DNA from 4 places in the Cytobacillus sp. FSL W7-1323 genome. Region 1 is predicted to be linked to each of the others. Evidence: riboswitches for the same ligand, from Rfam matches in the RefSeq annotation. Region 1 holds a riboswitch; each other region holds the start of a gene.

The links. Region 1 has a riboswitch for S-adenosylmethionine ahead of MKX67_RS01925 (O-acetylhomoserine aminocarboxypropyltransferase/cysteine synthase family protein). Riboswitches for the same ligand answer to the same signal wherever they lie in the genome.
Region 2: it holds a riboswitch for S-adenosylmethionine, as region 1 does, so the genes downstream of both, MKX67_RS07825 (alpha/beta fold hydrolase) here and MKX67_RS01925 (O-acetylhomoserine aminocarboxypropyltransferase/cysteine synthase family protein) in region 1, are expected to answer to the same signal.
Region 3: it holds a riboswitch for S-adenosylmethionine, as region 1 does, so the genes downstream of both, MKX67_RS07370 (PLP-dependent aspartate aminotransferase family protein) here and MKX67_RS01925 (O-acetylhomoserine aminocarboxypropyltransferase/cysteine synthase family protein) in region 1, are expected to answer to the same signal.
Region 4: it holds a riboswitch for S-adenosylmethionine, as region 1 does, so the genes downstream of both, metE (5-methyltetrahydropteroyltriglutamate--homocysteine S-methyltransferase) here and MKX67_RS01925 (O-acetylhomoserine aminocarboxypropyltransferase/cysteine synthase family protein) in region 1, are expected to answer to the same signal.

Annotation. Positions count from the first base shown of each region.
Region 1 covers NZ_CP151998.1:354,401-362,220, reverse strand. The annotation lists gene MKX67_RS01945 (MFS transporter) at 1-344, opposite strand, end outside; gene MKX67_RS01940 (DUF3231 family protein) at 475-1,473, opposite strand; gene MKX67_RS01935 (Parvovirus coat protein VP1-like protein) at 1,603-1,869, opposite strand; gene MKX67_RS01930 (DUF1648 domain-containing protein) at 2,030-2,524, opposite strand; gene MKX67_RS01925 (O-acetylhomoserine aminocarboxypropyltransferase/cysteine synthase family protein) at 2,859-4,136, opposite strand; SAM riboswitch class I at 4,424-4,515, opposite strand; gene MKX67_RS01920 (hypothetical protein) at 4,603-5,001, opposite strand; gene MKX67_RS01915 (hypothetical protein) at 5,368-5,493, opposite strand; gene MKX67_RS01910 (IclR family transcriptional regulator) at 5,498-6,250, opposite strand; gene MKX67_RS01905 (fumarylacetoacetate hydrolase family protein) at 6,591-7,532, shown strand; gene MKX67_RS01900 (DinB family protein) at 7,535-7,820, shown strand, end outside.
Region 2 covers NZ_CP151998.1:1,508,235-1,516,054, reverse strand. The annotation lists gene MKX67_RS07860 (enoyl-CoA hydratase-related protein) at 1-680, opposite strand, end outside; gene MKX67_RS07855 (alpha/beta hydrolase) at 833-1,636, opposite strand; gene ssuE (NADPH-dependent FMN reductase) at 1,844-2,392, opposite strand; gene MKX67_RS07845 (LLM class flavin-dependent oxidoreductase) at 2,406-3,782, opposite strand; gene MKX67_RS07840 (hypothetical protein) at 3,796-4,116, opposite strand; gene MKX67_RS07835 (YezD family protein) at 4,149-4,316, opposite strand; gene MKX67_RS07830 (hypothetical protein) at 4,337-4,486, opposite strand; gene MKX67_RS07825 (alpha/beta fold hydrolase) at 4,479-5,267, opposite strand; SAM riboswitch class I at 5,525-5,627, opposite strand; gene MKX67_RS07820 (MetQ/NlpA family ABC transporter substrate-binding protein) at 5,711-6,526, opposite strand; gene MKX67_RS07815 (LLM class flavin-dependent oxidoreductase) at 6,544-7,820, opposite strand, start outside.
Region 3 covers NZ_CP151998.1:1,411,381-1,419,200, forward strand. The annotation lists gene yhbH (sporulation protein YhbH) at 1-651, shown strand, start outside; gene MKX67_RS07360 (MBL fold metallo-hydrolase) at 919-1,869, shown strand; gene MKX67_RS07365 (CoA pyrophosphatase) at 1,903-2,529, shown strand; SAM riboswitch class I at 2,596-2,696, shown strand; SAM riboswitch class I at 2,878-2,988, shown strand; gene MKX67_RS07370 (PLP-dependent aspartate aminotransferase family protein) at 3,065-4,864, shown strand; gene MKX67_RS07375 (aliphatic sulfonate ABC transporter substrate-binding protein) at 4,889-5,881, shown strand; gene MKX67_RS07380 (ABC transporter permease) at 5,903-6,730, shown strand; gene MKX67_RS07385 (ABC transporter ATP-binding protein) at 6,743-7,471, shown strand; gene acsA (acetate--CoA ligase) at 7,493-7,820, shown strand, end outside.
Region 4 covers NZ_CP151998.1:236,665-244,484, forward strand. The annotation lists gene tcuA (FAD-dependent tricarballylate dehydrogenase TcuA) at 1-57, shown strand, start outside; gene MKX67_RS01260 (hypothetical protein) at 267-578, shown strand; gene MKX67_RS01265 (sigma-70 family RNA polymerase sigma factor) at 816-1,322, shown strand; gene MKX67_RS01270 (anti sigma factor C-terminal domain-containing protein) at 1,309-2,172, shown strand; gene MKX67_RS01275 (hypothetical protein) at 2,433-2,723, shown strand; gene metE (5-methyltetrahydropteroyltriglutamate--homocysteine S-methyltransferase) at 2,744-5,044, opposite strand; cobalamin riboswitch at 5,192-5,372, opposite strand; SAM riboswitch class I at 5,426-5,538, opposite strand; gene MKX67_RS01285 (DNA-binding protein) at 5,613-5,900, opposite strand; partial or broken gene MKX67_RS01290 (glycosyltransferase family 2 protein) at 6,183-7,223, shown strand; gene MKX67_RS01295 (nucleotide sugar dehydrogenase) at 7,686-7,820, shown strand, end outside.

The sequences.
Region 1 (7,820 bases):
GCTTCACCTGCTGCTAAGAAAAAACTCGACAAATAAACGATCCAGACAGATGAAACATCATTTACAAACACAAACGACAAAGCAAACAGGATACGTCCTAAATCTGTGCAGACTAATATTTTCCTCCGTGAAAAACGGTCTGCCATCAATCCTCCTAGTGGGCCAAATAACAGAAACGGAATGACTCTTATCGCTAAAGCAAGACCAACAGCAAGGCCAGATCCTGTTACTTGCAATAACAGTGCTAACAACGCAACTTGACTAAATCGATCACCTATTCCATTGAGAACACCCGCAAAGAATAAGCGCGCATAGTCTTTCTCTTCTTTTAATATGGAGATCATTCTCGTCCCCTCCTCATATAATTAGATAATCATCTAATTTGATGTTAATCTAATATATGAATAATCGCAATCTTTATTTCAAAAAAAAAAGGAAAGTGCTTCATTACGAAACAAACTTTCCAATCAATTTTTATTCTCTCAAATTATTTACACTCATTCTTGGGGGCTCCTCTAACCATCCATTATCGATCATAATTCTTATATTTTCTCTAATAAACAACATGATATCTTTTACAAATAAACCTAATTTGATGTTGATGTCATCTCTTAAGCTAAAGCCTGCACCAAATCCTTGACTACCGAGACCGAAATTACTTAACAAAAAGGTTAGATACATCATTAATTTATCAGAAAATGGTGGAATGTTAGACTTAGTAAGCGATAACCCATGAATTGTCGGCACCCTAATATCATCCTTAATTAGGATGTCATATGTTCCCTCCAAAATATCCTTGCTGAGCTCTTTCCCTTTAATAAAATAGTCCTTCACTTCTGTATGAACTGCCGTTTGAGCAAATCCTGTCATAAGCATCATGCCAACTGTATTCGTTTGAATAGACTGGTTTAAATAACTAAACTCAATCGTATTAATATCTCTTTTGTCACCAAACAGGCGATAACCTTTTGTATAATTTATATCTGAGACGAAGTCGACCGTTGTAGGGACATTAATCAAATTAGGTAATGGGTAATACCCCTCGTCAACCGCATAATTTAAGAACTTTTGATAATATTTCTGCGTTACATTTGTCATCTCACGATATAAATCAATAATATCATTTCGGTAGGACGTTGCTATATGAAGGGTGTATAGTCCCATGCTAATTTCCTTTAACACCATACACAAAAGAATATCAAATCCCTCTCCAAAAATTTTAGGAGCTTTCAAGTTCACATCGGCATTAGTGAAGCCTTGAGGTATAACAGCACCCTCATCATTAAATATCTGTTCAATACGGTGGACATTTGGCTCTAACTCAGACCATAAACCTTGCATAAGCTTTTTCGCTTTTTTATCCTCGGACACTTCTATAAAATGTTCTAAAACCCTTAATATCATTGTTTTCTTCTGATAAGTAATCCACAGTGCACCAATTTCTGTAGATGTCATTTTACTTCGATTGACCATTCTGTCACCTACTTTTATAAAATAACCATTCTTGTGACTAAGTTTTGCTATTCTCCTACTAAATATTCCCTTTATATCAAAAAAGCTAGAGGACAGGGATAGTCGTTCCCTTACCTCCAGCTTTCTAAATTATCCCCAAAGCATACGAAAACGCATAGCTGCATCAATTACTCTAGCTGTCGCTCCTTCATGCCTGGATGCATACTTCTTTCGATTGACACAATCAATTAACATTTGATCACATTGATAACAATGGCCATATCGATCAATGCAGGCATCATGTTTCTGACAACAAGAATCCACATAATTGATGGGCTTGCCTGGACCGCTACAACCCGGGCCACAATACCGATAACCTCCAGGCAAACAAAAACCTTTTTTATTAAACCTGTTCACTATTTTCACCTTCTTATCCTTTTATATATATTACAAACAGTAAGTCCATTTCGCCTGTGACCTTACCTAATAGGGGAATATTTTTTTATCAATTTATTTCAGTGCTTATTGGTCAAATAACATAAAAAAGCCAACCTATCCAAAAAGGATAAGTTGGCAACTATTGAATTCGACTAAACTTAATCAAAGTAAATATAATTGGAACTATCGTGGCAAGTAAAAACACTGGCAGAAACCAAATGCTTAAAGAGTCCGCCCATCCTAATGCTACTCTAATGGATTGTATAAGTATAAAGCCGAATAATGCGAGGCAAATATTCTTTATGACATTTAGCATTTTTCTACTCGTTAAGTAAAATGCGGCTGCATTTGATTCATTGATGCGTGCAGGGTAATTATGAATATGAGGAAACCGTTCAAATATCCCCATCATGAACCATAGAAACACGCCGATAATTGGTAAGATAAATAATTCATATTTAGAACCCCACCGATCAACTTCCCCTGAAGCATTGTAATGACCCGGTACTTGTTCAGGTATAGCTGACCAAGAAACAACTAAGAATACAATCGACCCAATGAATACAATAAGACCAAGTATGTCGCATCCCCATTCCCATTTAGTACGAGGCAATTTAAGTACTGGTCTATCCATACCCCATTCCTCCTCTTTCCGTTCGTCTTTTTAATACATACGAAGGAAAGATAAAAAGGTTTCATCCATTAGATAATCAAAGGCAACTAGTTCATACAGGGAATTACGCGATGGCTCTATCCCCCTTTTCATGAAAGGAAACAGGCGCGTCGTAATGGTAAGATATCAGTGTTGATGGCTCTGTTTGAGAAAAATATTGTCATTCATACTGTATGAGGTGAATCGCCTGAGACATGCGATCAACAAAGTATATGGTAAAGGAATAAAGAATGGTTCTTTGATAAGCAGTTTAACTTCACACTTTTCACCCTTTATAATGCAAATCGTAATAAACCTACGTACATTGTTTTAACGCTTGCGTGATATCAGCCATCACATCTACAGGATCCTCTAAGCCAACAGAAAGGCGGATCATTTCGGGACTCACACCCGCCTCCGCTTGTTGTCCAGGTGAAAGACGAGCATGTGTTGTACTCGCTGGATGAATAATGAGCGTTTTCGCGTCACCAACATTTGCTAAATGTGATACCAGCTTTAGTGAGTTGATAAACCTTTTAGCTGTACTGATTCCCCCTTTGATGCCAAATGTAAAGATTGCACCTGCCCCACTCGGAAAATACTTTTTCCCGAGATGATATTGTGGATGGCTTTCTAACCCAGGGTAGTTCACCCAAGAAATATGAGGTAACTCTCCTAACCGTTTAGCCAAAACTTGTGCATTAGCGACTTGCTTTTCTACTCTGACACTTAATGACTCCAGACCTTGAATAAATAACCAGCTATTGAAGGCAGACAGCGTTGCCCCTAAGTCATGGCCAAGTTCAAATCTTGCTTTAAGAATAAAAGCTTTTTCCCTAGAAATTTCAACATAGCTGCGATTACCAATAGCAGGCTTTTTCTCATTAAAGGAAGGAAATCTTTCGTTACTCCATTCGAATCTTCCTCCATCTACAATCACCCCACCGATTGCCGTACCATGTCCACCAATAAATTTAGTTGCTGAATGAACGACTATATCCGCGCCAAATGCAAGTGGTTTTAGTAAAAATGGCGTAGTAAATGTATTATCTACTACTAATGGTAGGCCGTGACGTTTCGCTATCTCACTTAACTTTTCTAAATGGGCTACCTCCATATTCGGGTTGCCAATTGTCTCTGTGAAAATCGCCTTTGTCCTTTTATTAATTTTTCCTTCTAAAGATGTAAAGTCCGTCCCATCAACAAAATGAACATTGATACCGAATTTACTAAACGTTTCTGCAAATAAATGGTAGGTACCACCATAAAGAGCCTGTGTAGAAACTATCTCATCGCCTGCTCTTGCAAGTGTTAAAAGGGCAATGGAAATCGCTGCTTGCCCAGATGAAACAGCAAATGAGGCTACGCCACCTTCTAACTGTGCCATTCTCTCCTCAAACACTGCATTGGTTGGATTTGCATTCCTTGAATAAATAAAGCCAGGCTCTTGCATCTGAAATAAGCTTGCTGCATGATCGGTATCTTCAAACACATAGGATGAAGTCATGTATATTGGTACGGCTCTCGACTTTGTAACAGGATCTGGCACTTGCCCCCCATGAAGCGCTATTGTATCAAACTGGTGATGATTCATTTTTCATTCTCCTCTCACATTTCACTTATAATAAACAAACTCGACTCGGAACCATCTATCAGTGATGAGCTTTTGAATATGCCAGCACAATGGTTGTTTTTTCATAAATTGAATTTGAAACATCAATTTTTTATGTCCAACACCTTTTTTCAAGAGCAGAAAAAAGACCACTTTCAATAAAAAGAGATTGTACTCTTCCATCGAAAGCCGCCTTTAGTCGTCTAATCGGCATAGATAAAGCCCCTCTTGCTAAAGAAGAGGGGCTCACGATATATCGCCATATCCTCAACTTATCTATCTTGGAATTAGCACCGTTACCTAGTTTTGGTCGGTTGCTGAGGCTTCAAAGGGCCAGTCCCTCCACCTCTCTTGATAAATTGAATTTTTTAAATTTTAAGAGTCATTAATTATTAATCAGAATAACCTTATCATCCGGCGCTGTCAACAGCTTTTTATAATAAATCTTTTATGCAGCACAAAGTCTTTCTTTTGCCTTTATTACTGACACCCAATATTCAACTGGAGATACAAAGGATTGCAAATAATTCAGCTCTTTATTATACATAAGAGCCTCCACTAAAAGATAAACAGACGTATCATTTAAATCGTTAACAATCATATCAAGCAAAGTTGCTTTCATATTCATAATATCTTCATAATCATCGATGATAGCTAACTTATCATCTAAATATGAAAGAAAAGCTTGTAAATGAACAACCTCTTCTTGTAATTCCTTCCACCCTTTATCCTCAGCTAATACGTTTACATAATTAACAAATTGATTGTACTCTTCATGACTATCTCTTTTAATTTTCTCTGCTAATATATCAAAAAATACATGATTGGACATATCCTTGCTGTTCACTATTAGAGCACCACCTTTACTATTTATATAAAATTATAGACCTTCTCTTTTAAATATTCAATAAAATCACATGAAACTATTTTCAATTAAGGAGTCGGGTGGTGTGTAGTTTTAGTCTAAATTAAACCAAGTAGCTGGGATATAAGGGGGATACAATAATTTCTAATTTTTCTTACGCATTTGAATGAAAGGTGAAATCACCCTTCCACTACTAGATGCATATCCAGCTATTTATGTAAGCTTTGTTTTGCCCTTTTACCCGGCTCATACTTCAATTTGATTCTTTGTTAGCCTTGTTCCTCTCTTTTACATGGCTCATACTTCAATTTGATTCTTTGTTAGCTTCGTTTCTCTCTTTTACATGGCTCATACTTCGATTTGCTTCTTTTTAGCTTCGTTTTGCTCTTTTACATGGACCATAACTAAATCTCTTTTAGCTATGGCAAATAACTTTCCCTTCGATGCAACCGCCTCATATAGAGTAGGATTCAATCATTCAGCCCCTCGCTCGATAGCCAAATTGTGCAGAGATTTCTTTTCCTACTTTTATAATAGATTGACTTTTATCTGCAGAGGGGTCTTTTGGAATCGACTCTGAGAAACCAACTACTGTTATCGCACTTAATAATTCTTGATTGTAATTAAAGATTGGTATAGACACAGAAGATACAGTAGGAATCAAAGGCTCCTTAGCAAAGGCAATCCGTTCCTGCCTTACGCGGTTGATTTCTTCTACCGCATTCCCTTTTCCTTCTTTCCCCATAACCTTAATCCAATCTTTAGTTGTTGCTGAATCAAGGAAGCTCTCGAATATTTTCCCAGTCGATGAAAGCGGTGGTAAAAGTGAACCGAGCTGTGCACCAATATTATAGGCATGTCCCGGGTTCCATATTTTCGAGATAATTGGACCATTATATGTCCACGTAGTTAATAGGCACGTATTGTCTAGTTGATGACTTAAATCCTTCAAATAGGGTAGAACACGTGAAATCACATCTTCCTGCCCTATAGCTGCCACCCCATATTCAATTAATTTACTTCCAAGTTGATATTGTCCATTATGTTTGTCCTTGTATAGAATGTCTAATTCCGTAAAAGTGTTCAAGTATTTATAAAGATTACTTTTTGTAATTCCTGTTTTTTCCTGTATATCAGATAACCTCAATGGTTCTCCGCTAGCAACTAATAGGTCAATAATTCTCATACCAACTTGGATCGATTGGATCGTAGCTTGTTTTTGATTTTTCATGTAAAAACCCCTATTTTATATTTTTTTTAGTATATCAGAAAAACACTATATTTTCTGATTTCAGCCATGTTTTGCATCCTTTTGAAAGGAGTTATTTTTCAAAAAGTTTAAAAAACCACAACAAATTCTCTTGAGTTTATCTGAAAATTAGGATACTATAAATTTATCATTAATAGATAACATCGTTCACTATTAATGGAATATTAAACAACCAATGAAGAAAGAGTCTAATAAACGCTCATTAATAAAGGTTTTATGCCTAACACTTCCACACAAAGCGTTTTACTCTTTGATCACGCAATTCCTAGACAAAAAAAACTTTTCATAAAGGAGTTTGAATATGAAATTAGTTACTTTCACTCACAATAACAACACACGTATCGGAGCAGTTACAGAAGGAAATGAAGTAGTAGACTTAAACTTTGCTTACCAAGCTTTCCTTGAAGCAGAAGGTAAACTACGTTCTGAATTAATTGCTGAAGCGTACATTCCAGCACAAATGGAAGGTTTCCTACAAGGGGGAAATGAAAGCCTTTCCATCGCAAAGGAAATGGTTGATTATGCATTAAATAATCGTGAATCGTTCAAACATCCACTTGTACATGCATTTGAAGATGTAAAAATCGAAGCACCTGTAACAAAACCCGGAAAAATTATTTGTGTAGGTCATAACTACCGTGAACATATTGCAGAAATGGGAAGAGAATTACCGCCTCACCCAGTAGTATTTGCTAAATTTGCCAACACAGTGATTGGACCACAAGATGATATTCCATTCTATCCAATTTCTGAACAATTAGATTACGAAGCTGAATTTGCTTTTGTTGTAGGTAAAAAAGCTAGAAACGTAGCAAAAGAAGACGCACTCAATTATGTAGCAGGATATACAATCGCTAATGACGTCACTTACCGCGATATCCAACGTCGCACACTTCAATGGTTGCAAGGTAAAACAGTTGAAGGTAGTGCACCAATGGGTCCTTGGTTAATCACTTCTGATGAATTACAAGATCCATCTGGTTTAGGTGTTCTTTTAACTGTTAATGGGGAAGAAAGACAAAAAACGAATACAGCCAACTTTGTCTTTGATGTTCCAACGCTTGTTGAATTCTTATCTAACTTAATGACTTTAGAACCTGGTGATATCGTATTAACAGGGACACCTGGAGGCGTAGGATTTGCTCGTGATCCTCAAGTATTCTTGAAAGATGGCGATGTCGTTCGCATTGAAGTAGATAAAGTCGGCGTTCTCGAAAATAAAGTTTCAAAGGTGGAAAAATAATTATGAGCGAAACGAAAACGATTCAGCAATCTATTGAGTCTATTCAAACATCATTAAATCAAATCATTGAAACCGTTTCAGGATTATCTGAAGAAACCATACGTTGGAACCCATCAAAAGAAGAATGGTCCATTATGCAGGTTATTACTCATTTAAACGAGGCCCTACCTTATTGGCTAGGTGAAATAGATACAGTTGTAAAAGCCCCGGGTTCCCAATGGGGACGAGGCTTACAGGACCCTGCTCGCCTTGCAGCAGTCGAAAATACTGAACACCAATCAGTTGAAG
Region 2 (7,820 bases), 1.2 Mb from region 1:
TCAATATGTAATCCTGTATGTAAGTCAGTATTCATTCCTTGTTTAACAGCAAACTTTGCTTGTTTAAGTGCGATTGGGCCATTATTAAGCATTTTACTCGCAAATTGTATGACTGTATCTAACAATATATCTTCATTACATACCTCATTTACGATACCGTATTGCTGTGCTTCTATGGCTGATAACCTCTTCGCTGTTAGTATTAATTCCATTGCTTTTGTTTCACCAATTAAGCGAGGAAGCCTCTGCGTCCCTCCTGCTCCAGGAATAATAGCTAGACCTGTTTCAGTTAAGCCTACCTTAGCAACATCCGCCGCAAATCTAAAATCACAACATAGAGCAAGCTCTAAACCGCCACCAAACGCAAAACCATTAATAGCTGCAATCGTCGGCTGAGGCAACTCTGCAATCATATTAAAAACGTCCCCCATTTTATATAGGTTTCGCCTTACTTCCTCATCGGTAAGATTTCTTCTTTCTTTTAGGTCTGCACCAACACTAAATGCACGATTGCCCGTCCCAGTTAAAATAACTACTCTCACCTCTGGGTTTGCTCGAACATTTTCTACTTGCTGTTGTAACTCAATTAACGTTTCATAATTAAATGCGTTTAACGCATCAGGACGATTTAATTTTATTGTAGCAATATAATCGTTGATATCTAATTGAATTTGTTCCATACTCTAGCTCCTTTTCTTTTTTAAAAAATATTCATAACAATATTCGCCACTAAATCATGAAAACCCTTTCAAATATAAAACAAAGCCATTCACCTTAAAAAATTACATAGGAAAAACTAGCCTTCCCTATGAAGAAAAGCTAGTTACCTTCTTTATAAACCTTTAATATAGTTATCTACGATTTTGTTAAAAACATCAGTTTCCTCTAGAAAAGGGCAATGACAACTTTCCTCAAATATATGCAGCTTTGCATTCGGTAAAGCATTTAAAAGATGCTTGCCTGCCGCTACTGGTATCAACTTTTCTTCCTTACCAAAGCATAGAAGTGTGGGAATGTCGTAATCGGGTAGAGAGCTACGATAATCAACGACTGATTGATCAAACAGAATGGCACTTGCAACGGAAGCAGGTAATCTTGTCGTTTCTTCAAGCATCCAATCTAGCTCGCTTAGACTTAATTCTTTTTTAAACATTAGTGGAATGAAGCCTTTTAAAAAGGCTTTTTGGTCTCTTTGCACTTCTCTCATAAAACTAGTTAAAGTCTCCATATCAAAGGCGCCTATTGAGAAATCAGGCCATTTAAAATCGGAGGCAAGTTCATCTACGATTACTGTCGATTTAATATGTTTATCACCAAATAACTTTAAGTACTCCCATATGACAAATGCCCCCATCGACCAGCCAACAAGGGTCACATTCTCTAGTTTTAAATTTGTGATAAATTGTCTAATATCTTCGGCATACTGTGCAATGGTATGGCCATGATGGATTTTTTCTGATTGACCATGTCCTCGTAAATCTGGTATTAACACACGATAATCAGTCTTAAAGTATTCTATCTGCTTTTCAAAGAATCGACCACTCATCCATACACCATGAATAAAAATGACTGGTTCACCATTACCTACATCTTCAAAATAAATACTTGTACCGTCACTTAATTTCATTATTGTCACATCATCAACCTCCATTTTAAAAAATTCAATAATAATATAATCTATGCCTCAATCTATAAAAGTAGTGGCAAAACAATAGCTAAAATTTATCTTCTCTTATTTATTATACAACTCTAAATTTTATAAAAATATTGTATCTCAAAGTTTTTTCAAACAATTAAAGGAGCCGAACAAACAGGAGTTGTTCGGCAAAAAATATATTTTCAGTTATTTTAGTTGTAACTCCTTTATAGACAATAAAGAATGCAGACGATTTAATTCTTTATCTAATCTTTCCTTTACATGATTTTCGACAATAAAACAATGTTCTTCTGTTCTTTCAATCTCTTTATCTAAAACATATACACCCTGAAGGACTGTTTCTGCTCCTAAACTGGATATAACTGGTTTCAATGCATAATCAATCATAAGTAAATGTCCGAATGAGCCCCCTATCACAAGCGGTAATACAGATTTATCAACGAAGCCTTTTTGAGGTAATAAATCCAAATAAGCTTTTAGTACACCTGTATAAGAGGCTTTAAATACTGGTGTTAATATAATTACAGCATCTGATTTTTCTACTTTTTCATTCGCTGCGATAATTGCTGGGCTATCAAATTTTGCATGAATTAAATCTTCAGCAGGTAGCTCCCTTACTGTAATTTGCTCATATGGCACGCCCTTTTTGTTTAAAAAAGCAATCGCTTCTTGCTCTAATCCGTTTAAACGGGAATTGTTTGATGTGCTTCCCGATATGATTACAACATTTGTCATCTTCAGATGCCTCCTATTTTGTAACTGTCAACTTACTAAATTTTTTACCATAATGATGCTCTGGCAAATGGTCATACCCAAATAAATTCTTTCTTAAAGTACCTTCTTCATACTCTCTTCTTACGAGCCCCCTATCTTGTAGGATTGGAATGACATGCTCAACGAACTCTTCGAATGTACCTGGAGTGACGGCATATGCAACGTTAAACCCGTCAACTCCTGTCTCTTCTTTCCATCCTTCTAATTGATCAGCAACAGAGTGTGCTGTACCAACAGCCACTTGACCCATCCCGCCAACACCAACAAATTTGGCAATGTCATCGACCGTCCAACTCTTTGTAGAATCTATATTCGTAAATGTTTCAACGATTGACTGAATGGCGTCATTTTTAACGTACTCGATTGGTTGATTTGCTTTATACTCTGAGAAGTCGATACCACTCCACCCCCCAAATAACGCTAATGATCCTTCATAACTAGCATGGTTTTGATAGTCCTCATACTTAACTCTAGCATCTTCCTCTGTTTCACCGATAATAGGCGTGACGAGAGAGAGAATCTTTACTTCACTGGGGTCTCTCCCCTCCGCTCTTACTGCTTCCCTAATTTTATCGACTATTACTTTACCGGCTTCTTTTGTGGGCACACTTATAAAGACCAACTCTGCATGTTTAGCAGCAAACTTTCTCCCTCTTGTAGATGCACCCGCTTGAAAAATAACCGGTGTCCTTTGCGGAGAAGGTTCACATAGATGTGCACCTGGCACCTTAAAATATTTCCCTTCATGGTTAATATCGTGAACTTTACTTGGATCTGTATAGAGCCCTTTTTCCTTGTCTAAAACCACTGCGTCGTCTTCCCAGCTTTGTTCCCACAGTTTATATGTGACATCTAAATATTCATCAGCTATCTCATAACGTTCATCATGGCTGATTTGTTGATCTAGTCCTATATTTAGTGCGGCACTATTTAAATAAGATGTGACAATATTCCAACCTATTCTTCCTTTTGTTAAATGATCGAGAGTGGACATCCTCCTTGCAAATACATATGGATGTTCAAAACTAGTTGAAACCGTTAGACCAAACCCTAAATGTTTTGTTACTTGCGCCATTATAGGAACAACGAAAGCAGGATCATTAACTGGCACTTGTACCCCTTGTTTAACCGCTGCTTCTCTAGAATTTTGATAAACATCATATGTACCAAGCACATCTGCCAGGAAAATGGCATCAAAACGTCCCTTTTCAAGTACTTGAGCCAAATGTGTCCAATATGATATGTCTTTATAAGTGGAAGATTGATCATCCTTATGTGTCCATAGTCCTGGTGATTGATGCCCAGCGCAGTTCATATCAAAAGCATTGAGGTACATTCTTTTCGCGGTCATTTTTAATTCTCCTTTAGTGATCATATTTTATAAAAAACTCATCAAGTGCTTTACTTAAACCACCTTTTCCAAATTTGATTCTCGTTTTATTGTTTCGATTTTCAATTTGATTCGAGGCAAAATCCAAAAACGCGATGACGAACAGTCTCCTAACAATTATTGAATGCAACCCTTTGTCATAAAGCGATTGTTCAACCGTATGGAAGATTCCTTTATTAATATTAAAAGATTGACAACACCATCTAATAAAGTGAAAGTCAGGTAGATTCAAGTACATGCAGCCTGATAGGTTTTTAGCTACATTGGGTGCTTGATTACTAATTGTTGACTGCATGTAACTCACTCCTTTTCATTTGCTCCATTCCATCATTTTTTATTTTGTTGTTTCTTTTTCAGAGCAAATCGTTTCTTCTCGGTAATGTCAATTTGGGTAATATCCCCTTCGTGTACAGTAATGGTGACACAACCATATTCGAGTTCCTTTAATGTTGTGAGAATGGTATGAATTTTATCTTGATCAATGTGTTTTTCCATAAAATTCTCCTTTATGGGACTTATTTTAGTCTTTTTACAAGCTCCTCTATTTCTGTAAGTGTTAACTGTTCTAATTCATGTCGCTTGAACTTTATTTCATCTATAGTAAGCATAAGGTTGATTAAGGTTTGTTTTCTCTTTGCTATCGCTTTTTGTAAAAACTTAGCCAACCTCTTTTCCCCCCCACTCGGTGTTCTTTTTTTCTTCATTCATCGTATCTAGAAATTCTGTTGTATCCTGAATAATTTTGGTCTGATCATAATCCATGGATGCTACATGGTATGAGTTGTAAAGGACTCGAAGCCATTTATGATCTGTTTGAATTTCGATAAAAATACGATCTGTATTCTCTGGAGGTACAACATGATCATGGATAGACTTAAAGCATAATATTGGGCAATGAATTTGAGATAAACTTTTTCCTGCGTCACTCATTACCTTTTGTAAAGAGTGAACTGCTTTTACCGGAATATTATCGTAAGTAATTTCATGTATAGTCGGATTTTTGATATCTGGGCTACCTTCGTCAATATAGTGTTTCTCATCGTAATATCTTAAATACTCGTAATCTGGTAATGTCAGTGCAGTATTAATTAGGATCAGACCATCCAGCTCTCCATATTTCTTAGCTAACAACAGCGCTAATGCACCGCCCATAGATTGACCTAAACAATAGACTTGTTTGCACTTCTCCTTTAATTGCTTATAAGCTGTAACAACATCATTGAACCAATCATCATAACCATATAACTCTAAATCTCTGCTTTTTGTTCCATGTCCCGTGAGCCTTGGGGCATGAACAGTAAAACCCCTATTTGCAAGTTCCGCACCCAAGTCCTCAATGCTCTGCGGTGTTCCAACAAAGCCATGAATGAGGAGAATACCAATGTCCCCACCTTCATAATAAAAAGAATCTGCACCTGGTATAACTGTTGATTCTACTCTTTTCATTTTTTCGTCCTCCTTTATATTGCAACATTTTGGTGGACAATGGTTGACTACCATTGCCGATTTTTCCCGTTGATGTAAATCTAGCTGCACTACTGCCTTTGGAGGTCCAATCAGCAACTTTAATTCCAACTTAACAAATAGGTTTAATCAGTTTAAAAACAGCATTTGTATAGAGGAGATCATCCCTTGGTGATTAAATCATGCAAAATAAAAAACCTCTTCTGACAAGAAGAGGTTAAAGTTCCGTTCTTTATCTCTCCTTATCTTTCAAGCAACAGCTTGCTGGAATTGGCACAGTGCAATAAATTGCCTGTTGCCGAGGCTTCAAAGGGCCAGTCCCTCCACCTCTCTGGATAAGAAAAATCATATTAAATTTTATATCATTTACTCTATAATATTTATCAATATTTGTCAATTTTTTTTTAAAAATTAAGATGATTTACTCATTCGCCCATCCATTCTGGCTTATGAAAACCTTTAAAGTTTTCTTCAATTACTTTTGCAAATTCCTCCGACTCTATGGCTTCAATGATATCCTTTGCCATTTGGGCGTCCTTATCTTCTTTACGAACAACAATCCTATTTTGGATTTCCTCAGGAATTTGATCCCGATAAATTGCTGTTGTTAAATCTAATCCTGCAGCAACCGCAAAGTTACCATTAACAGCAGCAAGATCAACTGATTCAAGAGACCTTGGCAGTTGGGCTGCATCTACTTCATGGAATTTCAAATTTTTCGGGTTAGATAATACATCATTTACTGTTGCATTGACTGGGTTTATATCATCTTTCAATTCTATTAAACCAGCATCACGCGCAACTGTTAATCCTCTCGCTAAGTTTGTAGGATCATTAGCAATGGCCATCGTGCTGCCATCTTTCACTTCTTCAAGGGAGTTGAATTTTTCTGAATAAATACCAATTGGAGCTGTAGGAACAGAAATAATATCTACTAGATCCATCCCTTTTTCAGTGTTAAAATTCTCTAAGTACACTTTATGTTGAAATAAATTACCATCCAAATCTCCACTATCTAAAGCAATATTCGGTTGAACATAATCATTAAATTCCTTTACTTCTACTTTGTACCCTTTTTCCTCAAGTAGTGGTGCTACACCTTGCTCAAGCATATCACTATAAGGAACTGTCGCCCCTAAGACCATCTCTTTCTTTTCTTCGCCGGATGAACCTGATGTCCCACATGCACTTAAAACAGTGCAACCAGTCAGTACAAAAAATAATAACCAAACTTTTCTCATACCCTTCACCTCTTATTTTAATTATTTATCTTTTCACCTTTACGATATTTACTTCCTGGATGACCACTCGGTAAAAGGGGCGAGCCATGAGTAAAAAGCTTTTCTCTTAACGTACCCTTTTTGTATTCCTTTTTATATAAACCACGTTCTTGTAGAATCGGAATAACAAGCTCAATAAAATCTTCCAAATCTGCTGGCGTTACTAAATGATTTAAATTAAAACCATCGACACCAGAGGCTTCAAACTGATATTGAATTTGGTCTGCTACTTCTGATGGATTGCCGACAATTATATTGTCTCTATCTAATCCTTCTAGTTTTGAAATCGCTTCTTTAATCGATAGTTTTTTCTTCGCATCTTTCGTTAATGAAGCAGCTTTATAATGCCCATGCTCTGTAGCTTTAAATTCAAATGGGTTATCTAACTCATCCTTTGTAAATTCCGCAACATTATAACCGCTTGCGCCCCCAAACTGTGCTTTCGCTGCATCTGCACTCCATAATTGGTTGTATTCAGCAAATTTCTCTTCCGCTTCTTCAGTTGTCTTACCTACGATGACTGTTAGGAAAGTGAATATTTTAATATCTTCCGGATTCCTGCCATATTCTTCCGCTTGTTTTCGAATATCCTCTGTATAATTTCTTACTCTTTCAGGTGTTGGCCCACCTACAAATACACATTCTGCATGTTTTGCTGCAAAAGCACGTCCTTTAGGAGAAGTCCCTGCTTGATATAAAACAGGTGTTCTTTGTTGTGACGGTTCTGTTAAATGCGGTCCTTCGACATCAAAATATTCTCCTTTATGGTGAATTTCATGGATTTTCTTACGGTCGATTAATACCCCTTGTTCTGTATCTTCTATCACTGCTCCATCTTCCCAGCTTGATTCCCACAGTTTATAAACGACATCCATATATTCATCGGCAATTTCATAACGCTTATCGTGTTTGATCATATCTTTGAAACCAAAATTTCTTGCTGCATTAGGAAGATAAGAAGTAACGATATTCCATGCCACTCTTCCTTTTGTCAAATGATCTAATGTGGAAAACCGTCTTGCCTGCCCAAAAGGTGGCTCATATGTTGTACTCACCGTTAATGCAAATGACAGATGCTCTGTCACTGCTGCCATAGCAGGGATGACAAACGCCCCATCATTAACAGGAAACTGTAATCCATCGTTAATTGAAGGTTCTTTACTTTCTTTATACGTATCATAAACACCTAATACATCCGCAAAAAAGACAGCATCGAATTTTCCCTTCTCGAGTGTTTTGGCTAATTCCATCCAAT
Region 3 (7,820 bases), 1.1 Mb from region 1:
ATGATGTCAGCTTTTAAGCGAAATGCGATGCACGGGAAATCAGCTTTTCACCCCATTTATCAAGAAGACTTAAAGTTCAAGACTTGGAATGAAGTCGTGAAGCCTGAATCGAAAGCAGTTGTGCTAGCAATGATGGATACAAGTGGTTCGATGGGTATCTGGGAGAAATATATGGCGAGAAGTTTCTTCTTTTGGATGACTCGGTTTTTACGAACGAAATATGAAACGGTAGAAATTGAATTTATTGCGCATCATACAGAAGCAAAGGTAGTATCAGAAGAAGATTTCTTTTCTAAAGGAGAAAGTGGCGGCACAATCTGTTCGTCTGCTTATCGTAAAGCATTGGAGTTAATTGATCAAAAGTATAACCCAGTCAGATATAATATATATCCATTCCATTTCTCAGATGGGGATAATTTAACTTCAGATAATGCAAGATGTGTAAAACTTGTTGAAGAGTTAATGAAAGTATCAAGTATGTTTGGCTACGGGGAAGTGAATCAATATAACCGCCATTCCACTTTAATGTCAGCATACAAAAATATAAAAAATGATTTGTTCCGTTATTATATTTTAAAGCAGAAGGCTGATGTATTCCATGCGATGAAAGGCTTTTTTAAAGAACAAGAACAGAAGGAAAAGTTGGCTTAATGAGAGCCTGTTTTGAAAGGTTCGCAACTAAGTTCTGAAGTGTAATAGCTTACTTACGAGCGTTTCGGAGGCAGGGTTTTGAAAAATGATGAGAACAAAGCAATCGAGCTTTTTAGTTATATCACAGCGATTGATGCTGTGTTTTTTTTTGCTCAACTGACTTAGCCCTATGTAGATTTGAGCACTTTTATCTGTAATTCTTTTAAGTAGCTCTCTACATCTACTTATGTCATAATTTTCATAAAGAGTAATATGGAGGGGTTTCCTTTGCACAAAATTCAAGATTTAGGTAATGATATTAAACTGATTGATTTAATGGATTTACAAACACCTGAGCGTACGGGGGCGTATATATTAGGTGCTGAAGAATTAACAGTGATTGAAACAAGTGCTAGTCCTTCGATTCCCCATCTTATAGAAGGAATGCAGGAATTGAACATTAACCTTGAAGACATCAAGCATATTATTGTCACTCATGTACATTTAGACCATGCTGGGGGAACTGGTTTGTTCTTAGAACAATGTCCAGAAGCAAAAGTATATGTTCATCCAAGAGGTAAACGGCATTTAGCTGACCCTAGTAAATTAATTGCTGGTGCTAGAATGGTATATGGCGATGATTTTGATCAACTATTTAATCCGATTGTGCCAATTGATGAGAAGAGATTAGTCGCGATGGAAGAGGGACAATCATTGGATATCGGTGGGCGTTTGTTAACTTTCTATGATACCCCTGGCCATGCAAAGCACCACTTTTCAATCCATGATTCGAAAAGTAATGGCTTCTTTACTGGCGATACAATTGGCGTATTTTATCCTAACATAGCAAGAAAAGGTTATCCATTAGTTCTGCCATCGACTTCTCCTAATCAATTTAATCCAGAGGCGATGTTATCTTCTGTTGAAAAAATCGAATCACTTCAACCACAACATATCTTTTTTGGGCATTATGGTGAGGGCCCTGAACCAAAGGATGTTTTTACTCAAATTCGTTATTGGTTACCTATATTTACTTCAGTTGCAGATGACGTTTTTCTCCAAGGAAATGACATAATAAAAATGCAAGAAGCCATACAATCGGAATTGTTGGAACAAGTAAAACATTATTTATTAACAGCGCACGATGTTGAACTTAGTGCAGAGGATAAGAAGCTAATAGGCTTAGATTTAAATGTCTGCACAATGGGGATGATTGATAGATTGCAGAAAGTGAAATAAAGATTTAAGTCGTGTGGTTTGGAGGTAATTAACATGGATTTGGAAGAAATAAGATCAGAGATACAGCATCGTCAATCAGATATATTGGGTAGCTCCAGATTGGTTAAATTCGCTGTTCTTCTTCCCCTAATAGAAAAAGATGGAGAAATACATATTTTGTTTGAAGTACGGTCTTTATCTATGAGAAGACAGCCAGGGGAAATTTGCTTTCCTGGGGGGAAAATGGATCAAGACGATGTGGATTTAATAGAGACGGCAAAAAGGGAGACCAGTGAAGAGTTAGGTATCCCAATTGGAGAAGTCTCTGTTTTTTCAGAACTTGATTATGTAGTGACACCTTATGATACAGTGATTTATCCGTTTGTAGGCACAATAGAGAGCATCAGTGATCTTAAGCTAAATCCAGAGGAAGTGGATCAAATTTTCACAGTACCACTTGCTTATTTTTTGAAAGAGGGACCATCTATTCATTATATTGAGATGAAGCCAGAGCCTAATAGTAGCTTTCCCTATCATCTCATTCCTAATGGGGAAAAATATAAATGGCAAACGCGGAGGATGCAAGAAATTTTTTATACTTATAAAGGTCATGTGATATGGGGGTTAACAGCTAAGATACTGTATCATTTTTTGACGCTTATCCAGGATGAAAATAAATAAATTTTCAAAATGTTATTGACGATTCCCTATAAAAGGGTATATGATGTTAAACAAATAAATATGAACTTCTTATCCAGAGAGGCGGAGGGACTGACCCAGAGAAGCCTCGGCAACCAGCAATCTTTTGTATGGTGCTAATTTCAGAGGATATTATCCAAAGATAAGGAGAAGGTGAGCTCGTTAATTCAAAGCCCTTCTGCCTCTTCTAGGTAGAAGGGCTTTTTATGTGATAGAGCTAATATTTTATTGGAATATAAAATATATTCAGATTTCATATTGACGACAAATCATTTTTTGGATATAATTCTATTTGTAATTAAAGTATTAACGCTTTAAAAAATAAAATATTTCTTATCGAGAGTGACGGAGGGATCAGGCCCTATGAAGTCCGGCAACCTTCAAGCAATTGCTTGAAAAGGTGCTAAATCCTGCAGGCAGTAAATGTCTGGAAGATAAGATGAGGCAACCCCCTCTTCTTATGAAGAGGGGGTTATTTATTTTAATCATCCGACTAAAAAGTAGAGGAGAGTATATAATGACGAATCAATTTAACACTTATGATGATGAGACGATTTTATTACATGGAGGTCAATCACCAGACCCGACAACGGGATCTCGTGCAGTTCCTATTTATCAAACAAGTTCATATGTTTTTCATAATACAGACCATGCGCAAAGCCTATTTTCATTAGATGAGACGGGAAATATCTATTCACGAATCGGTAATCCAACGGTAGATGTATTAGAAAAACGTATTGCTTTATTAGAAGATGGGGTAGCGGCAGTAGCGACTTCATCTGGAATGGCAGCTATAGCTCTTTCAATTATGAATATTGCCCAAGCGGGTGATGAGATTGTTGCAGCGTCGAACCTTTATGGTGGAACATATAATCTTTTTGCCATAACACTTCCGAAATATGGGATTAAAGTTCATTTTGTTGATGGATCTGACCCTGAGAATTACCGTAAAGCGATTACGCCAAAAACTAAGGCTTTATATGGAGAGATTATTGGGAACCCAAGTCTTCATGTCCTAGATGTAGAGGCAGTTGCAAATATTGCTCATGATAATGATATTCCCCTTATTATTGATAATACTTTCGCTTCACCTTATCTTTGCAAACCAATCCAATGGGGAGCAGATATTGTCATTCATTCGGCAACAAAATGGATTGGTGGTCATGGAACAACAATTGGCGGACTTGTAGTTGATGGCGGACGATTTAATTGGAATCATGATAAGTTTCCTGGTTTTACTCAGCCAGATCCAAGTTATAACGGTATTGTTTATGCGAATGAGTTTGGTACACTCGCTTTTAGTACAAAACTTCGTGTTCAGTTGCTGCGCGATTTTGGGTCATCTTTAAGCCCACATAGTGCATTTCTTTTACTCCAAGGATTGGAAACACTCCATTTACGTATAGAGAAACATACGGAAAATGCAGCGAAGATAGCCCATTTCTTAAACGCTCATCCAGCTGTCGATTGGGTCGCATATCCAGGTTTAGCAGAGCATCCAGCGCATGAACTCGCGAAGAAATATTTAAACACTGGCTTCGGTTCCATTGTGAACTTCGGTATTAAAGGTGGCCGAGATGCGGGTAAAAAAGTGATAGATACAATTGCATTGTGGTCTCATGTAGCCAATGTAGGTGATGCGAAGTCACTCATTATTCATCCGGCTTCAACCACACATCAACAGTTAAGTGCAGAAGATTTAATTAAAAGCGGTGTAAGTGAGGAACTCATACGTTTATCAGTTGGGATTGAATCGGTTAGAGATTTAACCAATGACTTAGATCAAGCCTTCTATGAAGCGACTGGTATTTCTTCGAAGGGAGAACAAAAAGGAGAAACAGCAGTAAATGATGAAGGTGTTATTCGATGGGCATTACAATCATCCTCATTAAAAGAAGATGTGGATGGCAAAGAACTGCAAAGAGCAAAAAGGATAGCTGTTGTTGGATTAAGTGGAAATCCTGCTAGACCAAGTTACCGTTTAGCAAGAAAAATGCAAAGATTAGGTTATCAAATCGTGCCAGTTAATCCAAGAGAAACAGAAGTATTAGGTGAACAGGCATATCCAAATTTAAAATCCATTCCTTTTACCATTGATATTGTGCAAGTATTTAGAAGCCCTGAAGCTGCGATAGAAGTGGCGAAAGAGGCAGTAGAAATCCAACCGAAAGTTTTCTGGCTACAAGAAGGTGTCATTTCACCAAAAGCAGTTGAAATAGCAAAAGAAGCCGGACTTGAAGTGGTACAAAATCGCTGCACATATAAAGAGGCACAGAGATTAAGAGGTTCTATTGTAACCTTTGCTTGTGAAATTTAAAACCGAGATTGAGGAGAGTCATCGATGAAAAAATGGTTCGTATTTTTAATTGTCGTTTTATCAATTGGATTCATTAGTGCTTGCGGAGATAGTGAGGCAAGCACTGATGATAGTAATGACGAAGGAAAACCAGAAAAAATTGTTTTAGACTATGCCTATTATTCTCCAACAAGTGTAGTTTTAAAGAAATTCGGCTGGGCAGAAGAAGCGTTTGCCGAAGATGATATTGATGTTGAGTTTGTCCTCAGTCAAGGAAGTAATAAGGCACTTGAGTTTCTTAATAGTAGCAGTGTTGATTTTGGCTCAACTGCAGGTGCAGCGGCATTAATTGCAAAAGCAAATGGTGCTCCAATTGAATCAGTCTATATATACTCAAAACCAGAATGGACGGCATTAGTTGCACCGAAAGAATCAGCTATCAAATCAGTTGAAGACTTGAAGGGAAAGAAAGTAGCAGCAACGATTGGAACAGATCCATATATCTTTTTACTGCGCTCATTAAATGAAGCCGGATTAACATCAGCGGATGTTGAAATCGTTAACTTGCAACATGCTGACGGTGGAACGGCATTAACAACAGGGCAAGTAGACGCTTGGGCTGGTTTAGATCCCCATATGGCTAAATTAGAACTTGAAGCAGACACAGAATTTATTTATCGAAATATCGATTTTAACACTTATGGCACATTAAATGTGAGAAGCGAATTTGCTGAGAAGTATCCTGAACAAGTGAAAAAAGTAATTGAGCTTTATGAAAAAGCTCGTACATGGGTATTAGAAAATCCTGAAGAAGCGGCAGAGATACTGGCAGAAGAAGCACAAATCACCCTAGAGGTAGCGAAAAAAGAATTAGAGAGAAATGACTTTAATGAACCAATACCTGGTGAAGTGCAAATAGAAGCATTAAATGCTGCTGGTGAGGTTTTAAAAGAAGAAGGCATTATTAAGAGTGATGACGTAGGTAAAGTGGTTGATGAATTAATAAACCCAGATTTCTCAACAGAGGTCATTCAATAGGGTTGGTAAAGGAGAATGAATATGAAGGAAGTCATAGCGATCCCCAAAGTAAATGAGGGTAAGGAGAAGCATAGAAAAATTAACCCTAGTATTCAAAGGGTATTACTTGGAAGTATCGTGCCAATCTTACTTATTCTTGCATGGGAGTACTTGAGTCGGATCGGTGTGTTCCCTCCTCATTTACTCCCGGCTCCATCAATCATTTTGCAATCACTTATGACAATGACGACAGATGGAAGTTTATGGACACATACGAGCATTACATTATATCGCCTTGTGCTTGGTTTCTTATTTGGCACTGCTGCAGCTTTAATTATCGGCGCCGCTGTTGGCTACTTTTCAACAGTTGAAAGTTTATTAGATCCCCTGATCCAAGCTTTTCGTTCCATACCTTCATTGGCATGGGTGCCATTATTTATTCTTTGGATGGGAATTGGGGAACCTTCCAAGGTGGTTTTAATCGCTGTCGGTGTTTTCTTCCCAGTTTATCTAAATATCGTTTCAGGCATTCAAGGAATTGACCGTAAACTAATTGAAGTGGGGAAAATCTATCATTTTAGCTCATGGCAATTAATTTGTAAGATTATCTTACCAGCAGCTTTGCCATCTTTTTTAGTAGGGCTGAGAAGCGGATTGGGACTTGGTTGGATGTTTGTTGTTGCAGCTGAATTAATGGGAGCTTCTACAGGTATTGGCTACTTGCTTGTTTATGGCCAAAACACTTATGCACCGGAATTAATTATTTCTAGTATCGTCTTATTTGCCATATTAGGAAAAATAACAGATGCCATTTTAAAAGGGTTAGAGACAAAAACATTGCATTGGCAAGATACGATCGTCAAGAAGTAGGAGGTGGCAAGATTGTTATCAATTGAGCGAGTGTCTAGAACTTTTTCAAATGGAACAACGGGATTCAAAAATATTGACTTAAAGGTAGAAAAAGGTGAAGTCATTGGAATCTTAGGAACAAGTGGTTGCGGTAAAAGTACGCTCTTACGTGTATTATCCGGCTTGGATAAACAATATGATGGCCAGGTTGTAATAGATGGCGAAACTGTCCATGATGTTCATAAGAAAATCGGGATGATTTTCCAAGAACCTAGATTGATGCCTTGGTTAAAAGTTTATGACAATATCGGATTCGGTCTACAAAAAAAAGTTCAAAGTAAAATAGCGCAATATATTAAAGCCGTTGGGCTAGAAGGGTTTGAAAACCATTACCCGAAAGATTTATCTGGCGGGATGGCGCAAAGGGTGGCCATTGCCAGAGCCCTCGTTACCTCACCAGAAATATTACTTTTAGATGAACCGTTTAGTGCATTAGATGCTTTTACAAAAATGCAATTACAAGATTTATTACTGAATCTCTGGCAAACCTATCAATCAACTATCCTCTTAGTAACGCACGATATTGATGAAGCATTATATTTAGCCGATCGCATTATTATTCTTAGGGGACAGCCGGGAGAATTATATCAAGAAATAAAAATTGAAAAATCAAAACCAAGATCAAGAGGAGATAAAGATCTTGCTGCACTAAAAGATGAGATTTTGCAATTATTAGATTTATCTCATTCGAAAGCAATCTAAAGATAAAGGAGCTAATGAATTATGACAGTGATAGAGCGGCAACAGCTTGCCCCCATTGAAGGAGATTACAACTTAACAAACTATGAAGAGGCATGTCAAAATATTTCATGGGATGAGGTTAAACAACAGTTTAGCTGGAGCCAATCAGGTCTAGTCAATATGGCTCATGAATGTATTGATAAACATGTGGTTGACGGTTATGGAAACAAAATAGGGTTGCATTATGTGAATGGTTCATATGAAGAGACATACACATTCGCAGAGATTAAAGAAAAAACGGATCATATCGCCACCGTTTTAAGAAACCAAGGGGTGAAAAAAGGTGATTTCGTTTTTATTTTTCTACCTA
Region 4 (7,820 bases), 120 kb from region 1:
GTCTTTGGTAAATTAGCTGGTGCAGCGGCTTCGCGCCATGCTCAGAAAGTAAAATAACTCCTTTCACACAAGGTATTCTCGTTACCTTGTGTGTTTTTTTGTAGTGTAGTGTGCTGACAGTTCGCTTACGCTGGTTTTGATTTTTACTTTCCTGCTCTTTAATAAATTATGTTTTTTATATAAATGTAAATAATGGTAATATAATGAAGATATCTATTTCTAGAAGTTTTATGAGTAAATTTCCTGTGAGGTGTAAATCAGATAGTATGATAGGTTTTATCGCGGTCTTATTCAGCATGCTAGGATTCTTCTTAATTATTAATATGTTCCTAGCCATTTTGTATTTTTTTAGTAGTAGAGCTGGTGGAAAATTTTACAGCTGGATAACAGAGGATTTTGTGTTTCTGATGATTTTATCCATACCTTTCTTTGCTTTAACGGAACTAACTGCTAACGAATTGTATAATCGCTTTAACGGGTTTCTTGCAAGAATCCTACTGATTTTTTATATTATTACCTTATTCATCTTAGCGATCGTTTTCTTTATATTATTTGGCTATTTTGCAGAAATGGGGTAAGGGGAGACTAATGCTGTTGATTGATATCCTGTTTTAGTCTTACTTTAGTGAACACTATATAAAATATAATTTATCACCATATAAAAGAGTGCTAATTATCGAGACCACAGTTTAAGCTCATGCTGTGGTTATTTTATTATGGTTTGAAACATTATTATGCTAGATATTAATATTAATTTTAGAATTTTGTTAACATTACTACTATCTGTTTCGTCTTATAAGCATAGGAGGAGGGATATGAGAGAAGCGTTGAATATCGATGTCTTGAATAGAGAGTTAAATATTGTTTATAAATATTTATTAAAAAAAGGGGTACCCCACATAGATGCTCAAGATGCTGTGCAAGAAACAGCGCTTAAGTATATCAAATTATCTGACACGATTCGTTCATCAAAGGTACGAAGTTGGTTAATTCGTGTGGCATTGAATTACCATTATGACCAATGTCGCAAAAATAAGAAATACCACTTTAATTTAGATGAACATAGTGGTGAGCCGGAAAGTACGGAAACCCCCGAGGCGCTAGTTATCTCAAAAGAACGTGCGAGAGAATTGTCTAGTATACTCAATCAGTTAAAACCTTTTTATGCAGAGATTCTACTATTAAAATATCAATCAAATTTCACATATGAGGAGATAGCTATCATTTTGGGGATAAGCATTGGCGCTGTGAAGATTAATTTATACCGCGCTCGAAAGAAATTATTGAAGTGTTTGGAGGAGGCACGTGATGACGAATCATAAAAAGGATGAAATGGATTTTATTAGTGATTCACTATTCCGGCGTTCAGTAAGAAAGGCAAGATGGAAGCAATTTGGTTTATATTTTTTAATTTCTACGATATCCGTTCTTATTTTAATCTTCTTAGTTTTTAGTGGTGTTCAATATCTTATCAATAAAAAAATAGAAAGTGGTATGGATGAGGATTTAAACAGTTGGTCGAAAGGAGCAGGTATTATCAGCCATAATACTACCTTTCATTATAATCTCTTTAGCGCCATTGGTGAGACGGTCTATTTTAAGGAAATTGGAGGAAGACAATTTGTTTGGAATAAAGAGACAAATGAATATCCAGCGATAGGTAGAATAAAGCTTGTTAGTCGAGAGAGCGGTTTAACTGAAGGAAATAAGGTAGATGAAGAAACTAAAAGGGTTGTTCGGTACAACCAAATGAATAATGAGCGTATTGTTGATTTTTATTACCCTCGAATCAACTACAGTTATTTACCTCAGGAAATTGATATAGCTGTAGGACTCGACAAAAACACATTAGTAGAAGTAGCAATATCATTTGATGAACCGATGACTCTTAAAGAATTGGGTAATATCATGGGTGTGGAGAATATCGACTGGTTATGGGTTAATGAGCACACACCGAAACCAACAGAAGGAGATCCTGACCTGCATCATGTGTTGAATGGTGATAACGCTTATGGATATGGTGTTTCAGAAGACGATCCTTATTATAACGATGAATCAGAAACGCTAATTAGTGGAGCCATGATAAGCGGCACACCAGAGGAGTTGGAAAGGTTTAGAGATATAAGTATCATTAGGGCATCTGTTTTAGGGGTAACGATTGATAAATATTAGGATAAAAGGGGTACTCGTATGAATAACAATTACAAATGAAAGATACAAAGGTTATATCGGAAGAAAATTAATGAAAATAAGCAAGATGAGGCCGCAAATGGTCTAGAGCTTCTCCTCGTCGTTTTGATTTTAGTGGTGCTCGTTTTTTGAGTGCGGATGTGAACTGGTTTTGACGTAGTATCATCTCTGATTTGGTAAACGAAAAGGTACAAATACCCAACCAACAGTAATGTGAATAAATAAGAGAGGATGCACCCACTATGAAAAAGCTGTTCCTAAATATGATAAGTATTATTTCTTTCGCCCCTTTTATTACACAAGTCACGCAAGCAGATGTGACGAATAATCTGCGGAAGTTAAAGGATTATAGTTGGTTTAATGCTTATTTGCAGAATGAGATTTATCGCAACTTAATCATCCATAATGTCCGGGTACGGAATGTGATTGGTGAATTTAACGAAAAGAGATTTAACCATGGTTCTTATCAGAAGAAGATGGATAAGAAACTAAACACTGTACTATTAAACGAGGAAATCCGAACGAATGTATAATCGTTCGGATTTCTGTTTGTTTATTCGCCTTTTTTTACAAGTAATTTTTCCCGCGAGAGTTTGGCAGCTTGCACCATGACTGTTAGGGCTGCGACGGTTTCGTCCATGCCTCTTGTTTTGAGGCCGCAGTCAGGGTTAATCCAGAAAAGTTGTGGGTCTAGTACTTGTAAGGCACGGTCGATGTTTTTCGTTAGTTCGTCGAGTTGTGGCACCCGAGGGCTGTGAATGTCATATACACCTAAGCCGATACCTTGTTCGTAGGTGCTTTCTTCAAATGAGTGAATGAGTTCGCCGTGGCTTCTTGATGTTTCAATGGAGATGACATCAGCGTCGAGTGCTTGAATGCTTGAGATAATGTCTTCGAAATCGGAGTAGCACATATGCGTATGAATTTGTGTTTCATTTCTGACAGAAGTGGTGGCTAGTCTAAAAGCATAAACAGCAGCGTTCAGATAATCTTCCCACTTCTCTTGTTTGAGTGGTAATCCTTCACGAATGGCTGGTTCGTCTACTTGAATCATCCGGATACCATTTGCTTCTAGTGCTTCTACTTCTTCTCGAAGGGCAAGGGCAATTTGGTTTGCGACTTCGTAACGAGGGATATCGTCGCGGACAAATGACCAGTTTAAAATCGTAATCGGACCAGTGAGCATACCTTTTACCGGGTGATCTGTTAAGGACTGGGCATAGACTGTTTCTGCAACTGTCATTGGCTGTTCAAATGAGACATCTCCATAAATGAGTGGTGGTTTGACACAACGAGAGCCATAAGACTGCACCCAACCGAATTTTGTGAATTGGAATCCGGCTAATTTTTCACCGAAGTATTCGACCATATCTGTGCGCTCGAATTCGCCATGAACAAACACATCAAGGCCTAGCTCTTCTTGAATATCAATCCACTTTTTAATTTCCGTTTTGATATATGTTTGATAGTCAGTAGCAGTTAACTCTCCTTTACGCCATTTTAAACGATTTCTTCTCACTTCCTGTGTTTGTGGGAAGCTTCCAATCGTTGTTGTAGGTAGGAGTGGTAGTTGGAAGGCTATTTTTTGTGTTGCTTGACGAACAGAATAAGGTGCTTCGCGCTCTGCTAGTGATGATGGTAAGTTTTGAATGGCTGTTTGTACTTGTTGATTGTTTCTAATAGAAGATTGATTTAGCACCTCGATAGCAGTTCGTCTCTCGTTTATCTCATCTTGGATTTGCTCTTTTCCTTCTCTTATTCCTTTCGTTAGCACTACGATTTCTTGTAATTTTTCATCAGCAAAGGCGAGTGCGGTCTTTAATGTATGATCTAGTGTTTCTTCAATTTTGACTGTAACGGGTACATGCAATAAGCTGGATGAAGGCTGGATGATTAAGCGATCTTTCGGAACAATTGCTGTAATTTTTTCTAGAAGAGAGAGCTTATTATCAAGTTTGGCGCCCCAGATATTACGGCCATCGATGAGACCTGCAGCTAATACTTTATCACTTGGGAAGCCGAATTTTTGTAAAGAAGCGAGGTTTTGACCTGCATCATGGACAAAATCAAGGCCGATCGCTTGCACAGGTAATGAGGTAACAGCTTCAAAATGAGTGATGCTTTCAAAATACGTTTGTAAAATGATATTTATCTGTGGTGCTGCCTGGTGTAATGTTTGGTAAACTGCTTGATAGAGTGAGATGTCTTCTTCTGTGAGGGTAGTTGCTAAAATAGGTTCATCGATTTGTACCCACAAGGCACCTTCTTGCTGTAATTCTTTTAAAATTTGTGCATAAAGAGGAACGAATTGATTGACGATTGATTTGAATTCACTTTCTTTATAGCCCTTTGATAATTTCACAAACGTAATCGGGCCCAAGATAACCGGTTTCCCGTCGATTTCAAGCTTCTCTTTTCCTTCTTTATAAAAGGCAAGTGGCCGGTTTTCAGCAAGTGTTGGCGTGAGGTTGTTGAGTTCTGGCACGATGTAGTGATAGTTTGTGTTAAACCATTTGGTCATTTCAGCTGCCACGGCATCTTTGTTCCCTCTGGCAATATCAAAATACGTTTCGATATCAACCTTCCCACCTCTGTATGTAAAACGCTCAGGAACAAGTCCAAACATCACAGCTGTATCAAGGACATGATCATACAGTGTGAAATCGCCAACCGGGATGAGATCAACGCCAAGTTGTTTTTGTTTCTCGAGAGAGGATAAACGAATGACTTCCATTTGTTGCAGAAAAGTCTCTTTATTCAACTTACCACTCCAAAATTGTTCTAGAGCTTTCTTCCACTCCCGCTTCTCGCCAATTCTTGGATAACCTACATTTGAGCTTTTTACTTCAGTCAATTTAAACACTCCTTTAGATTGTATTTTCTCAACAAAAAATCTCTCTATTTATTATTAAATGAGAGATTCATACGCAATATTAACTAGAGTTGAGACCATTTGATTTGCTCAACACGTATTCATCACTCCTCTCTATGCATCCGTAGAGTCTAAGTGCAAACAACAGACAGGTCTCCTGACTTCGGATTATCGCTCGTTATCCCTTCCCATTTCTATTATGAAATAGTGGTCAATGATAAGTCGCTCTCCTTCACAGTGGCGGGACCGTGCCGGCATTCCACCGGGCTTCCCTTTTAAGCAATCATGCATCTGTTGCCTTTGTTATTAAGTTTTGAAAATACAAAAGACCTCTCTAATTAAAAATAGAGAGGTCTTTATCCTCTCTTATTTGCCAAAGCTATTACACTTTGCAGGAATTAGCACCTTTTTAACAAATAATTGTTAAAGGTTGCTGGGTTTCATCGGGCCAGTCCCTCCACCTCTCTGAATAAGAGAATTACATATTTATAATATTTTGAATTTTACAGATAGATTAGCATAATAAATGGAAGCTGTCAAAATAAATTCTTCATGAGTGATATATATCATCAGATTCAAGCCACTTGCGAAATTTATGTAGATGGTAATAATGCTTGCCATTAAGAATGACTTTTGGTGCGTGAGGATGCTTCTGTAATAGATCCTTCATGTCAGCTTCACTTAAATAAAAGTAAAGATGAAGGTGGCTTTGCTCCACAAGTAAATGATTCATATTACCTTCATTTTTACTACTAAATTGCTTCAACCCATTGCCTATGAAATAGCCAAGTAATGCTAAACCGGCGGCAATCCAAATAAAATTCAACTCGAATTCCAATTTGTACTCCCCCTTAAATACATATATATCTACTTTAACATCTCCTAACGAATAGTAATAATATATTTTTTAGTGCCGAATCGGATCAATGCCCCCATAATTAAACCAATCTACCCTGTCTATCGCACCATCTTTCATAGATTGTATACTTGTCCGAGAACAAAATTGGCCAAGCTGTATATATTGATATTACTTAGTGTTTTTCTCGGGTTTGTGATGGAAAAGGCTATAGTTAGCACAAAGGAGACTATTAATTTTGCTGAAGGAGAGAAGTGAAGTGTTATGAATCTATCTGTTATTATTCCCATTCAGAATGAAGAATCTACGTTGTCAGCCGTTTTAGAAGAGTTAGTGAAGATTGAGCCATATGAAATCATCGCTGTTTTGAATGGTTCAACAGATGGATCGGAGAAAATAGCGGAAGCATTTGAATGTAGAAAGCTTGTTTATAAAGAACCTCTAGGGGTGGATATTGGACGAGCAATTGGTGCAAGGGAGGCAAAAGGAGATACGCTTCTTTTTATTGATGGTGATATTGTCGTTAGAGCACAGGAGCTACAAGCACTGCTTGATGGCATTCAGGATGGGGCTGATATTGCCCTAAATGATTTAAGCTGGACAATGAAGCGCCCCATTAGACCACATCCGACAGCAGTATCAAAGTTCTCTCTTAATCATTTTTTAGGTAAAGGTGAGTTATCCGTTAATTCCTTAGTCGCTGTTCCTCATGTGATGAAAAAATCAGCGCTTGATACAATTGGTTGGGAGAATTTAGCTTGTCCGCCATTAGCTCATAGTATAGCTGTGATGAAAGAATTAAAGATGAGTGCACCAGTAGCCATTGATGTGATTGCTACAAATAAGATTCGACCGAAACATCAACAGAAGATTACGGGCTCCTCTTTTTCATTTTCAACAAGTTTAATAATTGGTGACCATTTACGTGCAGTGGCCCAACTGATTGAAGAGAGAGGATATCGCGGTGGTTTAAACGATGGCAGGCGAAATCGGCAATCTTTTAAGGAATATGTACAAGCCTTTTCGGTAAAGGAAGAGAAACGAGCGAAGTATAGTGCGATTATTCCTGTAGGGAAGGAGCCGGATACGATTGCTGAAGTGATTGCTGAGGTAAAGAAGGCAGGCATTGATGAAATCATTGTTGTGTTAAATGGAGCAGATGAACGAACAAAGGAAAAGGTAGAAAAGTCAGGTGTGAAAGTGATTGCGTTTGACCAGGCACTCGGACATAACATTCCAAGAGCGATTGGTGCGCTTCACAGTACAGGAGATATCTGTTTGTTCTTAGATAGTGATTTTGTTATCAAAGCAGAAGATTTAACCCCTTTTATACATGCTGTAGAAGAAGGGGCAGATATTGCTTTAAATGATTTAGAAATATTGCTCGACCGTGCCCATCCGTTGCATTCTGTGAGTGCTGCTAAGTACCTTCTGAATATGGCACTGAAAAGAGAGGACCTCACCGTTAATTCTCTCACTGCTATTCCACATGCAATGAGCAGGAAAGTGATTGACGAGATTGGTATCCTCACATTAATGTCTCCACCGTTATTTCAAGCAAAGGCAATTCTAAAAGGATTTAAAGTCGAATCCATTCATTATGTCGATGTCGTCAAGCCAAATAAAATTAGAAAACAGCATCACAGGCAAGCCGATGGTCGGGTCGAATCAACTGACCGGATTCTAGGTGACCACATTGAAGCATTTTCATATTTACTATCGTTCAATCAGAGATGCGGTTATACAGATGGCAATCGAAAATGGGACATGCTCCAAGGTCAAATAGATAGAGTTGCTGTTATTGGTCTCGGCTATGTTGGTCTCCCACTGGCTCTCCACTTAGCAAAAAAGGGCTGTCATGTAACGGGCATCGATCAAGATACTCATAAGATTGAGTTATTA